Regions from separate parts of the Yersinia intermedia genome, predicted to be linked through region 2. Evidence: riboswitches for the same ligand, from Rfam matches in the RefSeq annotation. Region 2 holds a riboswitch; the other holds the start of a gene.

Region 1 (7,224 bases), 2.0 Mb from region 2:
CCTAGCATTGCTTGGGTAAACTCTTCAGCCGACATGCGGATAATTTGCACGTTATCGATATTATTTGCCGCGATATTGTATTGCGCTGCCGCCACTGAGGGTTTAGCGATTTCTGTTGCCAACACGCGTGCAAAATTGCGTGCTAGCGCCAACGAGAAGTTACCATTACCGCAGTACAACTCCAATAAATCGCCACTGGCGTTCTTAGTGGTATCAATTGCCCATTCCAGCATATGGATATTCACCGCCGCATTCGGTTGGGTGAAACTATTCTCCACCTGACGATAAATCATTTCACGCCCGGCAACCGGCAATACTTCATCGATATAGTCATGATCCAACATAATTTTGGTTTTTGCCGCGCGCCCGATCAATTGCAAGTCGAAGCCTTGCGCTCGCAACTGATCACGTAATTCCAGCGCTTTCTGCTGCCACTCTTCATCTAATTGACGGTGATACAGCAAAGAAGCGATCAGTTTACCGCTTAGGGTAGATAAGTAATCAATCTGGAACAGTTTACGCCGCAAAATTGGTTCGGCTCTAATGGCTGTCATCAACGCGCTCATTAGACGATTGATCAACAAACTCGCCACCGGGAACTGTTCAACCCGGATACGCTGCTTAGTCTGCTGGTCAAACATGATGTGGTACAAGTCATCTTCATCGTGCCAAACGCGAAACTCTGCTCTCATGCGGTAATGTTCGGCAGGAGAACGGAATATTTCCGCAGCAGGTGCCTGAAACGGCGACATCATCGCCTGAAGACGGGCAGATTTTTCCGCCAGTTGTTGGTCGTAGCTGTCTGTCGGCAGGATGTCGGGAGTCATGATTCTTCTCGTCTGGCCATTATAAAAGAGGGTTACTGCTGCGGATTGTAGGGAAAGTGGGAGTGATGTCCAGTTTTGTTGTGTTTATTCACTATAACGAGGATGGAAGTCTAGACATCTATTTTACTTGATCGTAGCATTGCGATCCGGCCTCATGCTGTTACTTAAACACCTAAGAGTTAAAAGGGAATCCGGTGTAAATCCGGAGCTGACGCGCAGCGGTAAGGGGAAGTTACGGCGATAGGTTTCAACCAGACACTGTCCGCAAGGGCGGGAAGTCATCGCCAGCTCTATTTCACGGTATTAATTCATTTAAGTAATGAATAAGGCGTGACATCAGAGATCCCAAGCCCGAAGACCTGCCGGTATTACGTCGCAATATGCGTGGTCGTCGCGAACTATCGGCCATGGCACTGCGGCATCCGCCAATTGAGTTTGGATGCTTGTATTCATGACAATAAAAAAATATACGCTGCTCACAGCCCTTTCTGTGACAGCATTTTCTGGATGGGCCCAGGACAGCACCACAACAAGTAATGATGACATGGTGGTTACCGCCAATCGATTCCCCCAACCCATATCTTCTATCTTGGCTCCGGTTGATGTTGTTACTCGTAATGATATTGATCGCTGGCAATCAACTAACCTGAATGATGTTATGCGCCGCTTGCCTGGTGTGAACATTGCACAAACTGGTGGGCCTGGCCAACAGAGTTCCTTGTTTATCCGAGGTACAGATGCCAGGCATGTTTTAGTTCTGGTTGATGGTGTTCGTCTGAATCAGTCGGGTATCAGCGGTTCTTCTGATCTCAGCCAAATCCCTGTCTCTTTAGTACAGCGTATTGAATATATTCGTGGACCACGTTCTGCGGTATATGGTTCAGATGCTATCGGTGGGGTAGTAAACATCATTACTGTGCGTGAAGCCTTGGGTAGCACACTCACCGCAGGCGTGGGTTCGAATGGTTACCAGAACTACGGTGGTTCAACTCAGCAAAAACTGGGTGATAGCACCACGGTGACGTTGGCAGGAAATTACGATTACAGTAAAGGTTATGACATTGTTGCTGCTGGTAATACTGGCATGGCAAGCCAGCCGGATCGTGACGGATACATGGGGAAAATGCTGTGGGCAGGTGTTAATCATGATTTCAATAATCAATTCAGTGGCTTTGCGCGTGCTTACGGTTTCGATAACCGTAGTGACTATGATGGCAGTTATTATCCCGGTTCAGCATTATTAGATACCCGCCAGCTATCAAGCCGTACTTATGACACTGGGTTACGTTTTAAAAATGGAATTTATGCGTCTCAACTGATCGCAAGTTATAACCGCACTAAAGACTATAACTATGATCCATTGTTTGGTCGGCATGATGTATCCGCCTCTTTAGATGATGCAGAGCAATACAATTTACAATGGGGTAATACGCTGCAAGTCGGTAAAGGCGAGGTTAGTGCGGGGGCTGATTGGCAGGAGCAAACAACCAAACGCAAAGCGATGAATGCAACCAATTCTGATGAATACACATTGCGCAACACGGGTATTTATCTGACAGGGCAGCAACAGATCAATGATGTCACTTTAGAAGGCTCAGCGCGCAGTGACGATAATTCGCAATTTGGTTGGCACTCCACCTGGCAGACCAGCGCTGGCTGGGAGTTTATTGATGGCTATCGTTTGATCGGTTCTTACGGTACGGCCTATAAGGCTCCCAATTTAATGCAGCTTTATAGCGCCTATGGCGGTAACACGAACCTGAAACCAGAAGAAAGCAAACAATGGGAAGGCGGGCTTGAAGGCTTAACCGGGCCAGTAACTTGGCGCTTATCCACTTATCGTAATGATATTGAAGAACTTATAGACTATGACAGTAGTAGTAACCGTTACTACAATGTGAGTAAAGCGGTGATAAAAGGTGTGGAATGGACGGGAGCTTTCGACACCGGGCCGTTATCTCACCAAGTTACGTTAGAATATCTTGATCCTCGCGATGCTGAAACCAATCAAATTCTGGTGCGCCGCGCTAAGCAACAGGTTAAATACCAACTTGATTGGCAGGTGGCCGAGTTAGATTGGTCGGTAACATATCAATATCTTGGTCAGCGTTATGACAATACATTCGATCCAACCACTTTTGCACCAAGCTCAGTAAAATTGGGAGGGATTAGCCTTTGGGATCTAGCTGTTTCATATCCGGTCACCTCTCATCTCACAGTTCGTGGTAGAATTGCCAACCTGTTTGATAAAGATTATGAGACGGTTTATGGCTATAAAACCGCTGGACGAGAGTATTACCTCACCGGAAGCTATAACTTCTAAGGTTGATACTGCCCCTCGCCCGACAGCACTGATTTTTGACTCAGGTGTTGGCGGGCTATCTGTCTATCAAGAGATTCGGCAGTTGCTGCCGGATCTCCACTATATATATGCTTTCGATAATGTCGCTTTCCCTTATGGGGAGAAGTCCGGCGAGTTTATCATTGAACGCGTACTGGAAATTGTCACTGCGGTGCAGCAGCGTCATCCGCTGGCAATCGTCGTCATTGCCTGTAACACGGCCAGCACAGTTGTGCTTCCTGCTTTACGTGAGCGCTTCGCATTCCCTGTGGTTGGGGTTGTTCCCGCTATCAAACCGGCGGTGCGATTAACCCGCAATGGTGTTGTTGGCTTATTGGCTACCCGTGGCACCGTGCATGCTTCTTATACCCGGGATTTGATTGAGCGCTTTGCCACTGATTGCAAAATTGAATTGCTGGGTTCATCTGAGCTGGTGGAACTGGCAGAGTCCAAGTTGCATGGCGGTGCTGTACCTATCGAAACCTTAAAGAAAATCCTCCATCCATGGTTGGCGATGCGTGAGCCGCCGGACACCATTGTATTGGGGTGCACTCATTTCCCTCTATTAGTAGAAGAGTTGGCGCAAGTGTTGCCTGAAGGTACCCGTATGGTCGATTCCGGTGCAGCAATAGCTCGTCGCACTGCCTGGCTCATCTCTTCTCAAGAAAATGTAGTTTCTTCTCAGGAAGATAATATTGCTTACTGCATGGCGTTGAATGCAGATACTGACGTTTTATTGCCCGTTTTGCAGAGTTATGGCTTCCCGGTGCTGCAAAAACTGCCAATTTAAAGGTGTTTTGACTAAAGATTCAGCGGTTGAAAAGTTTTTTCAAATTAGGGGTTGCAGGCTGTCAGGAACTCCCTATAATGCGCCTCCACTGACCGGGAACAACGAAACACACTTCGCCGGGTCAGGAAGCGAAAAGAATGATTTTGACTTCGAAAGAAACGAAAGAAACTCTTGACTCTTCAGCGGGAAAGCGTATTATCTGCCTCCCGCGTTACCGTAAGATTCGCCGAAAGGCAAACGGGTAACGAACGCTCTTTAACAATTTATCAGACAATCTGTGTGGGCACTCGCAAGACGATATCGAAGCCTGTTTCGGCAGGCAGATGAAATATCAAAGTCTTGAAGAGTGACCAAAGCAGTACACATTTGAACTTCGGTTCGAATGCATATTTGCAGAAAGTAATCTTTGAGCATCGCTATGTTAACTCATAGCAAATCAAACAAATCTTAAATTGAAGAGTTTGATCATGGCTCAGATTGAACGCTGGCGGCAGGCCTAACACATGCAAGTCGAGCGGCAGCGGGAAGTAGTTTACTACTTTGCCGGCGAGCGGCGGACGGGTGAGTAATGTCTGGGAAACTGCCTGATGGAGGGGGATAACTACTGGAAACGGTAGCTAATACCGCATGACCTCGCAAGAGCAAAGTGGGGGACCTTCGGGCCTCACGCCATCGGATGTGCCCAGATGGGATTAGCTAGTAGGTGGGGTAATGGCTCACCTAGGCGACGATCCCTAGCTGGTCTGAGAGGATGACCAGCCACACTGGAACTGAGACACGGTCCAGACTCCTACGGGAGGCAGCAGTGGGGAATATTGCACAATGGGCGCAAGCCTGATGCAGCCATGCCGCGTGTGTGAAGAAGGCCTTCGGGTTGTAAAGCACTTTCAGCGAGGAGGAAGGCAGTCGTGTTAATAGCACGATTGATTGACGTTACTCGCAGAAGAAGCACCGGCTAACTCCGTGCCAGCAGCCGCGGTAATACGGAGGGTGCAAGCGTTAATCGGAATTACTGGGCGTAAAGCGCACGCAGGCGGTTTGTTAAGTCAGATGTGAAATCCCCGCGCTTAACGTGGGAACTGCATTTGAAACTGGCAAGCTAGAGTCTTGTAGAGGGGGGTAGAATTCCAGGTGTAGCGGTGAAATGCGTAGAGATCTGGAGGAATACCGGTGGCGAAGGCGGCCCCCTGGACAAAGACTGACGCTCAGGTGCGAAAGCGTGGGGAGCAAACAGGATTAGATACCCTGGTAGTCCACGCTGTAAACGATGTCGACTTGGAGGTTGTGCCCTTGAGGCGTGGCTTCCGGAGCTAACGCGTTAAGTCGACCGCCTGGGGAGTACGGCCGCAAGGTTAAAACTCAAATGAATTGACGGGGGCCCGCACAAGCGGTGGAGCATGTGGTTTAATTCGATGCAACGCGAAGAACCTTACCTACTCTTGACATCCACAGAACTTAGCAGAGATGCTTCGGTGCCTTCGGGAACTGTGAGACAGGTGCTGCATGGCTGTCGTCAGCTCGTGTTGTGAAATGTTGGGTTAAGTCCCGCAACGAGCGCAACCCTTATCCTTTGTTGCCAGCACGTAATGGTGGGAACTCAAGGGAGACTGCCGGTGACAAACCGGAGGAAGGTGGGGATGACGTCAAGTCATCATGGCCCTTACGAGTAGGGCTACACACGTGCTACAATGGCAGATACAAAGTGAAGCGAACTCGCGAGAGCAAGCGGACCACATAAAGTCTGTCGTAGTCCGGATTGGAGTCTGCAACTCGACTCCATGAAGTCGGAATCGCTAGTAATCGTAGATCAGAATGCTACGGTGAATACGTTCCCGGGCCTTGTACACACCGCCCGTCACACCATGGGAGTGGGTTGCAAAAGAAGTAGGTAGCTTAACCTTCGGGAGGGCGCTTACCACTTTGTGATTCATGACTGGGGTGAAGTCGTAACAAGGTAACCGTAGGGGAACCTGCGGTTGGATCACCTCCTTACCTAACGATACGCATTGCGCAGTGTCCACACAGATTGTCTGATAGAAAGTAACGAGCAAATAAGGCCGGGCTGAGAGATTAGTCGGGCTTTAGTACCTTGTTGGGTCTGTAGCTCAGGTGGTTAGAGCGCACCCCTGATAAGGGTGAGGTCGGTGGTTCAAGTCCACTCAGACCCACCAACTCATCCTCATACTGCGTTACAGACACATTCGTTTATCCCCATAAACGTCGCGTGACTGCGCCTTGTCTGAGAATGAGTTATGCCGATAAGGTATTTTGCTTTTTATATGGGGCTATAGCTCAGCTGGGAGAGCGCCTGCCTTGCACGCAGGAGGTCAGCGGTTCGATCCCGCTTAGCTCCACCATATAAAAAAACTATTTCAAAACGTACTGCGGTCGTAAGGCACAGTGTGTTGTGAAATATTGCTCTTTAACAATCTGGAACAAGCTGAAAATTGAAACAATACAGCTGAAACTTATCTCTCCGTAGAATGACTGAGATAAGGATTAACCTGTATTAGAGTCTCTCAAATAATCGCAATGCCAATGTGTTTATCATTGTTGCAGTGTGAGCGAGAAGACACTCAGCCAGGCGTACAGCGCACAGCAACCGGAGTGAACTCAACGTTCATGAAGATTGCGCGCACTGCACAACACAGCAGAGTGTGTTCACAGCCACACCAATAACGAAAAAACATCTTTGGGTTGTGAGGTTAAGCGACTAAGCGTACACGGTGGATGCCTAGGCAGTCAGAGGCGATGAAGGGCGTGCTAATCTGCGAAAAGCGTCGGTAAGCTGATATGAAGCGTTACAACCGACGATACCCGAATGGGGAAACCCAGTGCAATTCGTTGCACTATTGCATGGTGAATACATAGCCATGCAAGGCGAACCGGGGGAACTGAAACATCTAAGTACCCCGAGGAAAAGAAATCAACCGAGATTCCCCCAGTAGCGGCGAGCGAACGGGGAAGAGCCCAGAGTCTGAATCAGTTTGTGTGCTAGTGGAAGCGTCTGGAAAGTCGCACGGTACAGGGTGATAGTCCCGTACACAAAAGCACACTTGCTGTGAACTCGATGAGTAGGGCGGGACACGTGACATCCTGTCTGAATATGGGGGGACCATCCTCCAAGGCTAAATACTCCTGACTGACCGATAGTGAACCAGTACCGTGAGGGAAAGGCGAAAAGAACCCCGGCGAGGGGAGTGAAATAGAACCTGAAACCGTGTACGTACAAGCAGTGGGAGCACCTTCGTGGTGTGACTGCGTAC
Region 2 (7,224 bases):
TGTGCCTCGGGCGAACAATATTCCAGCAGTTCGGTATTGATCAGCGAACCGGCGTAGATAACCACCTCTGCTTGCTGTAACAAACGGTAGCCTTTCAGGGTGATCAACTCTTTGTCGCCTGGCCCTGCGCCGACAAACCAGATTTTTTGTGTATCCCAGGATGGTATTACCGCTGTTGATGCAGCATCAGGATGCTCAGACATTGCGCGCCTCCTTGTGGCAGGAAATAAGATAAGTAGGATTATTAGGTTTAAAATAGTGCCCGCTGCCCAAAGGGGTCAGGGTGGAGAGTTGCAATTGCACGCAATCTAACTGACTGACAGCGCAGCGCTGTAAGTGAGCCAACGCGTCATTAAGGTTATTGAGCAAAATAAAGGTCAGTACCAAACGGCCATCGGGCTTTAGCGTCATCAGCGCCCAATCAATCAGATCGGTTAAATGGCCGCCGCTGCCACCAATAAAAATGGCATCGGCTGCGGCAGTATTAGCTAGCGGGGCAACGCCTGCGATAATCGCCACGTTGTGGCAACCCAGCCGCTGGCGGTTTTCGCTAATCAACGCCAGTGCTGCCGGATTGCGCTCAATCGCGGTGACCTGCAAATCGGGGAAGCGCAGTGCCGCCTCCAACGCCACACTGCCCGTTCCGGCCCCCACATCAATCAGATGGCCGTAACAAGGTAACTCCAGCCGTTCCAATGCCAATGCGCGCACCGCTTCTTTGGTCATCGGGACTTTTTGCCCGCGTAAGAACAGATCATCTCTCATTGAGGATCACCACCACATTCATGTCATAACGTGCCGCTACCTGTTGTTGCGACAGACGGTGAATACGTTCATTGGGTTGTGACAGGTTTTCACCGATAATCAAGGTGCGGGACAGACCACGCTGATGTAATGCATCAGCGATGGCGCGTGGGCCGATAACACTGTCAGTCACCATCGCCACCTTGTCATGCTGGAAAATCCAGTCAAAATCGGGCACCCGCCCGTGGCTGCTGGTAAGAAAAAGGTCATTCATATCCAGCGCCACTTTGGCACACAGATATTGAATGGCACTGATGCCGGGCACGATATGTAGCTCGTCAGTGCCGAAGTTCGCCGCCAGCAGTTTGCCAATGCCATACAGCAGAGGATCACCGGAAGCCAATACCACAATGGCGCGTGCCTTGTTGCTATCCAGCCACTCCAGTAACCCCAGCAGATCGGCATCTAACAAGCGGGACTCTCGGAGATTGCTGCTAAATGTTGCCAGATGGCGCTTCCCGCCCACCAACACTTCAGCCTGGCTGATAGCCCGCCGGGCTTCAGGGGTCAGATAGTCGATATCACCTGGGCCGATGCCGACAACAGTAATCATCGCAATGCCTCCACAATCTCATCCAGGGGCCGGCTGCTGCCTAACACCTGATTATCGAAAGAGAATAAAATCGCATCGCACTGCGGCGGATTAACGGAGAAACGCATCATTTCAGCAATGCGCTCACAGATACGCTCGGCAATACGGCTGTAGACCGCCTGCCACCCCTGCTCAGTAATCAACTCCATCGCCGCTTCAGTGGTGTCGCACTGGTTTACTTCAAGCAATAGCGCATGCGGCGCCCCCATCAGCGCCAAATGGGCAACCAGTGTTTCCATGCGGCCATCCGCGATATGGCTGTGGGTATGGAAGATACCGGCGGCCACTTTCACTAATTTGCCGGGATGACCTACCAGCAGCACCTGGCGAAAACCCAGTCGCACAGTTTCCTGCAACATATAGCCGACGAAATTACTCATGGTCACCACCCGCTGACTGTCGAGGCCCAGATGGTCGCGGACAAAGCGCTCGCCATGATTGCCCGGTACCAGAATGACGCGATCTTCACCCGCCGCGCGCTTCATCTCCAATTCCAGAGCCAGCGAGCGTTTCCAACTCTCTTCCGACATCGGTGTCACAATGCCGGTAGTACCGATGATGGAAATGCCACCGAGGATCCCTAACCGCCCGTTGTAGGTTTTTTTCGCCCGCTCTTGCCCTTCGGGAGCAAAAATCTCTATTTCAGCGCCGCGTAACGGGCCAATAACCTCACGCACCGCCGCCTCGATGGTCTGGCGCGGTGTACGATTAATGGCTGAACTACCGACGGGGAGGCCAATACCTTTACGTGTCACTGTCCCGACCCCTTCACCACCGCGCAGAGTAATTTCCGTCTGTTCACACAGCGTGACGCGAGCAAAAATCAGCATGCCGTGGGTGGCATCAACATCATCACCACCATCTTTGCGGATGGCCGCCGTAGCTTGCTGGCCCTCAATGAGGGGTTGTTCTACATTCAGGCATAACGTGACACCGGAAGGCGTCACAATTGAAATCTGGTCAATCACTTGCTGGCGCAACACCATTAGCGCCGCCACTTTAGCCGCCGCGGTCGCACAAGAGCCGGTGGTGTAGCCTTTGCGATATTGTTTGCCGTTATGCCAAATACTGTCTAATTGCTGGTTTTGCAGCATCTGACTGTCATTGACAGTAGCCTCACTCATAGCGCCCCCCGCAACTGATAGAGGATGGCATTGATGATGGCTGCCGCCACATTACTGCCCCCTTTGCGCCCAAGTGCTGCAATGCACGGCAGATCACTGGCAACCAAGGCATCTTTGGATTCAGCCGCCCCGACAAACCCCACCGGCACGCCAATGACCGCGATCGGTGTGGCGTGGCGTTCCAACAAGCGGAACAACGCAGTCGGAGCATTACCAAACACAAATAGCTTTTCACCTGACTCTGCCAGAGCGACATCCACTGCGGCCATCGAGCGAGTAATACCCTGTCGCGGCGCACTCTCCACCACCCGAGGGTCACTGATGTAACAACGGCATTCGCATCCCATCTGCTTTAACAGCACCTTGTTGATACCGGACATCGCCATCGTAGTATCGGTATAAAGAGTGCAACCCCGGCGGATACCCTCGGCAATATGGGTCAGTACCTGCGGTGAGAAATGCAGAATATCCAGCCAATCAAAATCCGCCGTGGTATGGATAACCCGCTTGATCACCGCTTCTTGCATCTCACTGACAAAGCGATAGTCCGGGCGCTCATCGGCAATAATGTCACCGATGATGGCAAAACTGTTTTGCTCTATTTCCTGCGGGTTCTTTATATAGTTCATCAGGTTATCCTTGTTAAATGCCGACCAGCAGCAGACGAATCAGGGCAAAAAGTAACAGTGCTAATAACGACGCCATCAGCATCAAATGGATAGTGCGCGGGATATCATCCAGCGCCACCTCGCGCCGTTCATCACCGATCCAGGGTTTTTCAACCCGCACGCCAAAGTAATTATTCGGCCCCCCCAGCCGCACGCCAAGCGCACCGGCAACCGTGGCTTCAGACCAGGCGCAGTTAGGACTGGCGTGCTGATAACGATCACGCCAACCGATGCACAATGCCTGACGGTAATCGGCTCGTAGTAACCACGCGGCGGCGCTGAGTAATAGCCAGCTCAGACGGGCTGGGAGCCAGTTCGCCAGATCATCCATCCGTGCCGATACATAACCAATCGCGCGGTATTTTGGCGTTTTGTAACCCACCATCGAATCAAGGGTATTGACTGCTTTGTAAGCCATTGCCAGCGGGGCACCGCCTAACATCAGAAAGAACAGCGGCGCAATCACGCCATCAACGCTGTTTTCGGCCACCGTTTCGACCACCGCACGGGTGATTTGTGGCTTCTCCAGTTGTGAGGTGTCACGCCCGACAATCCATGACAGCTTCTCGCGGCTCTGTGCCAGCGAACCATGCTGCAGGGCATCAAATACCAGCAGCGCCGCATCACTCAGGCAACGTCCGGCTAAGAGGGTGTAAATCATCCACACTTGCGCCAACCAGCCGAGCCACGGATTGAAGTGTGTCATCAGTGATAAGAACCCCCAACTCAGCAGCCATGTCACGCCGACCACCACCAACCACAGCGCTGCTCCCCCCCACTTCAGTGCCCGTTCGCTATGGCAAACCGCACGGATAGCACGTTGCATGACAGAGATCAGGTTACCCATCCAGCGCACCGGGTGCGGCCAGTGCGGCGGGTCGCCGAGCCAGCTATCAAGCAAGAAAGCAATAAACCATGCGCTCAGGGTCATAGCACGCTCCGAGCAGCCGTCAGCCAGCCATTCAGTAAACCGGGGCGCTGGGCAAAATGGATATGCAGATAGCTGGCCTGAGTGCGCTGAAGTTGATAGCCACTGTGCCAGCGCTGAATAGCGACGCCATCACGCCATTTGCTACTATCAAATACCGGCGGCAATGGGCTGGTAAAATCGGAATAATGGAATTCATGACCACGCAGAATTTCACCTTGTGCAGCCAATAAAGTGTCACTGCGGGCCTGTGCCTGACAGTAACCAAAGCGAGTCAGCCGTTTCCCCATCCGGCTCTCACCGGCCAAAATGCCAACCATCGGGTGGCGCTGACCACTCTCATCCGTTAAGCCATCACCGAGATACATCAGGCCACCGCATTCGGCATACAGCGGGATCTGTTGGCGGTGCGCTTGCTGTAACGCTGCATGCATCGCTGTATTCGCTGCTAAGCGGCTCGCGTGAATTTCGGGATAACCGCCCCCGAGATAAATCATCTGGCAATCGGGTAACCGGTGGTCATGGAGTGGGCTGAAACGTTGGATGCGCACGCCTGCCTGCTCAAGCAGGTCAAGGTTATCGGGGTAATAAAAATTGAAGGCTTCATCTTCGGCCAAGGCCAGTGTCAGGCCGTTAGCCAGTGTAGACGGAGGTAAGGAAGGCGGGGTGCCGGCAGGCTGTGCCGCACAATGCGTCAATGCCAGTAATCGGTCGAGATCGATAAAGGCTTCAACCTGCTGTGCCAGCCGTTGCCAGCGGGGCGAGCTGTCGGGCTGCTGGGTTTTACCCGCCACGCCCTCACGCTGCTCTTGCACCGGTATCAACCCTAAATGGCGTGATGGCAGTGCGACATCGTCCATCACCGGCAAGCGACCCAGCACGGGAATACCGCAGTAATGCTCGATGGCGTGGCGGATTAGCTGATAATGGTTTTCTGAATTAACACGGTTAACAATCACGCCTGCGATGGTGAGATTTGGGTCAAACTGGCAGAACCCCAGCACGGTAGCCGCAACCGAGGTGGATACCGCCTTGCCATCCACCAGTAAGATAACTGGGCAGCCCAGTTGCTTGGCCATCGCCGCACTACTGCAATAATCGGGATCAGTGCCGTAGCCGTCATACAAGCCCATCACACCTTCGATCACCGCCACATCAGCATGGCGCATGTGCTGGTTATATAACCCATTCAAGGTCGCAGGCGGCAGCATAAAAGCATCAAGATTACGCGAGGTAACACCACTGACGGCGCTATGCCAACCGGTATCCAGGTAATCTGGCCCGACCTTAAACGGCTGCACAGACAACCCGCGCGCCATCAGCGCCCGCAGAATACCCAACGTCACGGTTGTTTTACCGCATCCACTGCCGGTACCTGCGATAATAAATGCTTGTTTGCCAGACCGTTGCATAAAAAATCCCGCCATTTCGAGCGGGATATGCAGTGTCAAAAAGGTGCGTCTGCGCAACGTCACCGCAGCGCGCATCTGATGACAACCCACTTCCCACCGAAGGAGTTGAATATATTTTACCGATTTGGCTGGTCTTCTGGCTTAGCGTCATCCTCCCCCGCACCTTCCCAATCCGATGGATCAGTGGTTTCAGCGGGTTCGTCGGCATCACAGCAGCGGGGGCTGCGGGGGATTGTCACCCCCTTCCCTGTCGTGTATTAAGTGCCAATGCGTACACGACATAACCATTTCAGTAACTTCCCCATCGTATTGGCAGCTACAGCGGTGTTAGCAGCTATCACGCACCTGCATTACTGACCTTAGTCAGCCGGCGGGGTTTACTCGTTTGCTGCCTTGCTGCGACGCCAACTAGATTGGGGTATGTATTTATCTAATACAGTAGATTATTTTATTTCTATTTCGTTATAGAATTTATCTCTTTATTTACACAGTTGTAACGTCAACTGGTTTATTAAATCCAGTTAACGTTAATATACTCTTTTCCACAAATAAAAAATGGTTAATTTCATTTTTTGGCGGTTATTTTTTAGTGTCACCACAACAAAAAATTGCCGCCATTAGATTTAAATCCAAACAAAAACAATGAGTTAAGATATAAATCATATATAAAAACATAACAAAAAATTGTCATTATTTATTTTATACATTAATAGCTGGCACAGTTTTTAAATATATAAACGTGAACATAGAACATGACTAATTGTTATTAGATCAATAACTGTCATTTCATTTCACTGCGTTCAGAAGAAAGTGAACGAAATACCTGCGGTGTCACATTATAGGTCTGGCGGAACACCTTGCAAAAGTAGCTGGTTTGGGAAAAACCAAGATTTTTGGCAATGCTGGCAATGCTCCAATCACTGTGCTGCAACATCTCTCTGGCATTAGCCATACGTTGTTGGTTGACCCAGGCATTGAAGCCGATCCCCTGATATTTTTTAAATAACTTACTGAAATAGTAAGGGCTGAGATACACCTTGCCAGCCACCTCTTCCAACCGTAGCTCTTCTGATAAATGCGTGTCTATATAGCGTAGTGCTTTCTTCATTTTGCTGTCATGCGGATGAACCGGCCGTACCCTGCCTGGATCTTTGCTCCCCATATTGTCATTGATCACAACAAAATTGAGGTGTTTTTTCAGGCAGTTCTCAACAATCAGCTTCAGTAAATCAGCCGAGGCTATTACCCGCGAAAAATCCATTATCGGCACATTATGGAACTCATCCATTAGCGCCGGATTCTGCTGCCAGTGGTTATCGATATTCAGAATATCAATAAGGTAAACATCTGCATGCAGCCGGACCTGACCACATAACACAAAACCCACCAGATGGCCGGCAATCACCAAAGGAATAGAAAAATCCGTTAATCCAGCATGACAGCGGTAGATACATGGCTCATTGGATTTGGATGCTTCAAGACCACCACAACGATCACTCATCCGACAACGTAGATGGTTAACCGGATCTTGACGCATTAATTGACAAAATGGAGTGAAATTAAACAGGTCAGAGATTTCCTCACCGTGAATATTCACCACTACCACCGCCAACCCGGTGGCTTGGGCAAAATCCTGGGCGATTTTATTTATGAGCTCTGAGTTAAGAGAACTGGCAGAAATCATGATAAAACCTCT

What was found. A riboswitch is a leader RNA that binds a small molecule or an ion and turns the genes downstream of it on or off. The one in region 2 is predicted to bind cobalamin.
Region 1: it holds a riboswitch for cobalamin, as region 2 does, so the genes downstream of both, btuB (TonB-dependent vitamin B12 receptor BtuB) here and EL015_RS13390 (cobyrinic acid a,c-diamide synthase CobB) in region 2, are expected to answer to the same signal.

What each region holds. Positions count from the first base shown of each region.
Region 1 covers NZ_LR134116.1:138,597-145,820, forward strand. The annotation lists gene trmA (tRNA (uridine(54)-C5)-methyltransferase TrmA) at 1-827, opposite strand, end outside; cobalamin riboswitch at 958-1,208, shown strand; gene btuB (TonB-dependent vitamin B12 receptor BtuB) at 1,279-3,150, shown strand; gene murI (glutamate racemase) at 3,095-3,958, shown strand; rRNA gene EL015_RS00665 (16S ribosomal RNA) at 4,408-5,950, shown strand; tRNA gene EL015_RS00670 (tRNA-Ile) at 6,053-6,129, shown strand; tRNA gene EL015_RS00675 (tRNA-Ala) at 6,240-6,315, shown strand; rRNA gene EL015_RS00680 (23S ribosomal RNA) at 6,662-7,224, shown strand, end outside.
Region 2 covers NZ_LR134116.1:2,925,390-2,932,613, forward strand. The annotation lists gene EL015_RS13360 (cobalt-precorrin-4 methyltransferase) at 1-203, opposite strand, end outside; gene EL015_RS13365 (decarboxylating cobalt-precorrin-6B (C(15))-methyltransferase) at 196-765, opposite strand; gene EL015_RS13370 (cobalt-precorrin-7 (C(5))-methyltransferase) at 755-1,357, opposite strand; gene cbiD (cobalt-precorrin-5B (C(1))-methyltransferase CbiD) at 1,354-2,520, opposite strand; gene EL015_RS13380 (cobalt-precorrin-8 methylmutase) at 2,517-3,149, opposite strand; gene cbiB (adenosylcobinamide-phosphate synthase CbiB) at 3,163-4,119, opposite strand; gene EL015_RS13390 (cobyrinic acid a,c-diamide synthase CobB) at 4,116-5,528, opposite strand; cobalamin riboswitch at 5,638-5,832, opposite strand; gene pocR (transcriptional regulator PocR) at 6,310-7,212, opposite strand.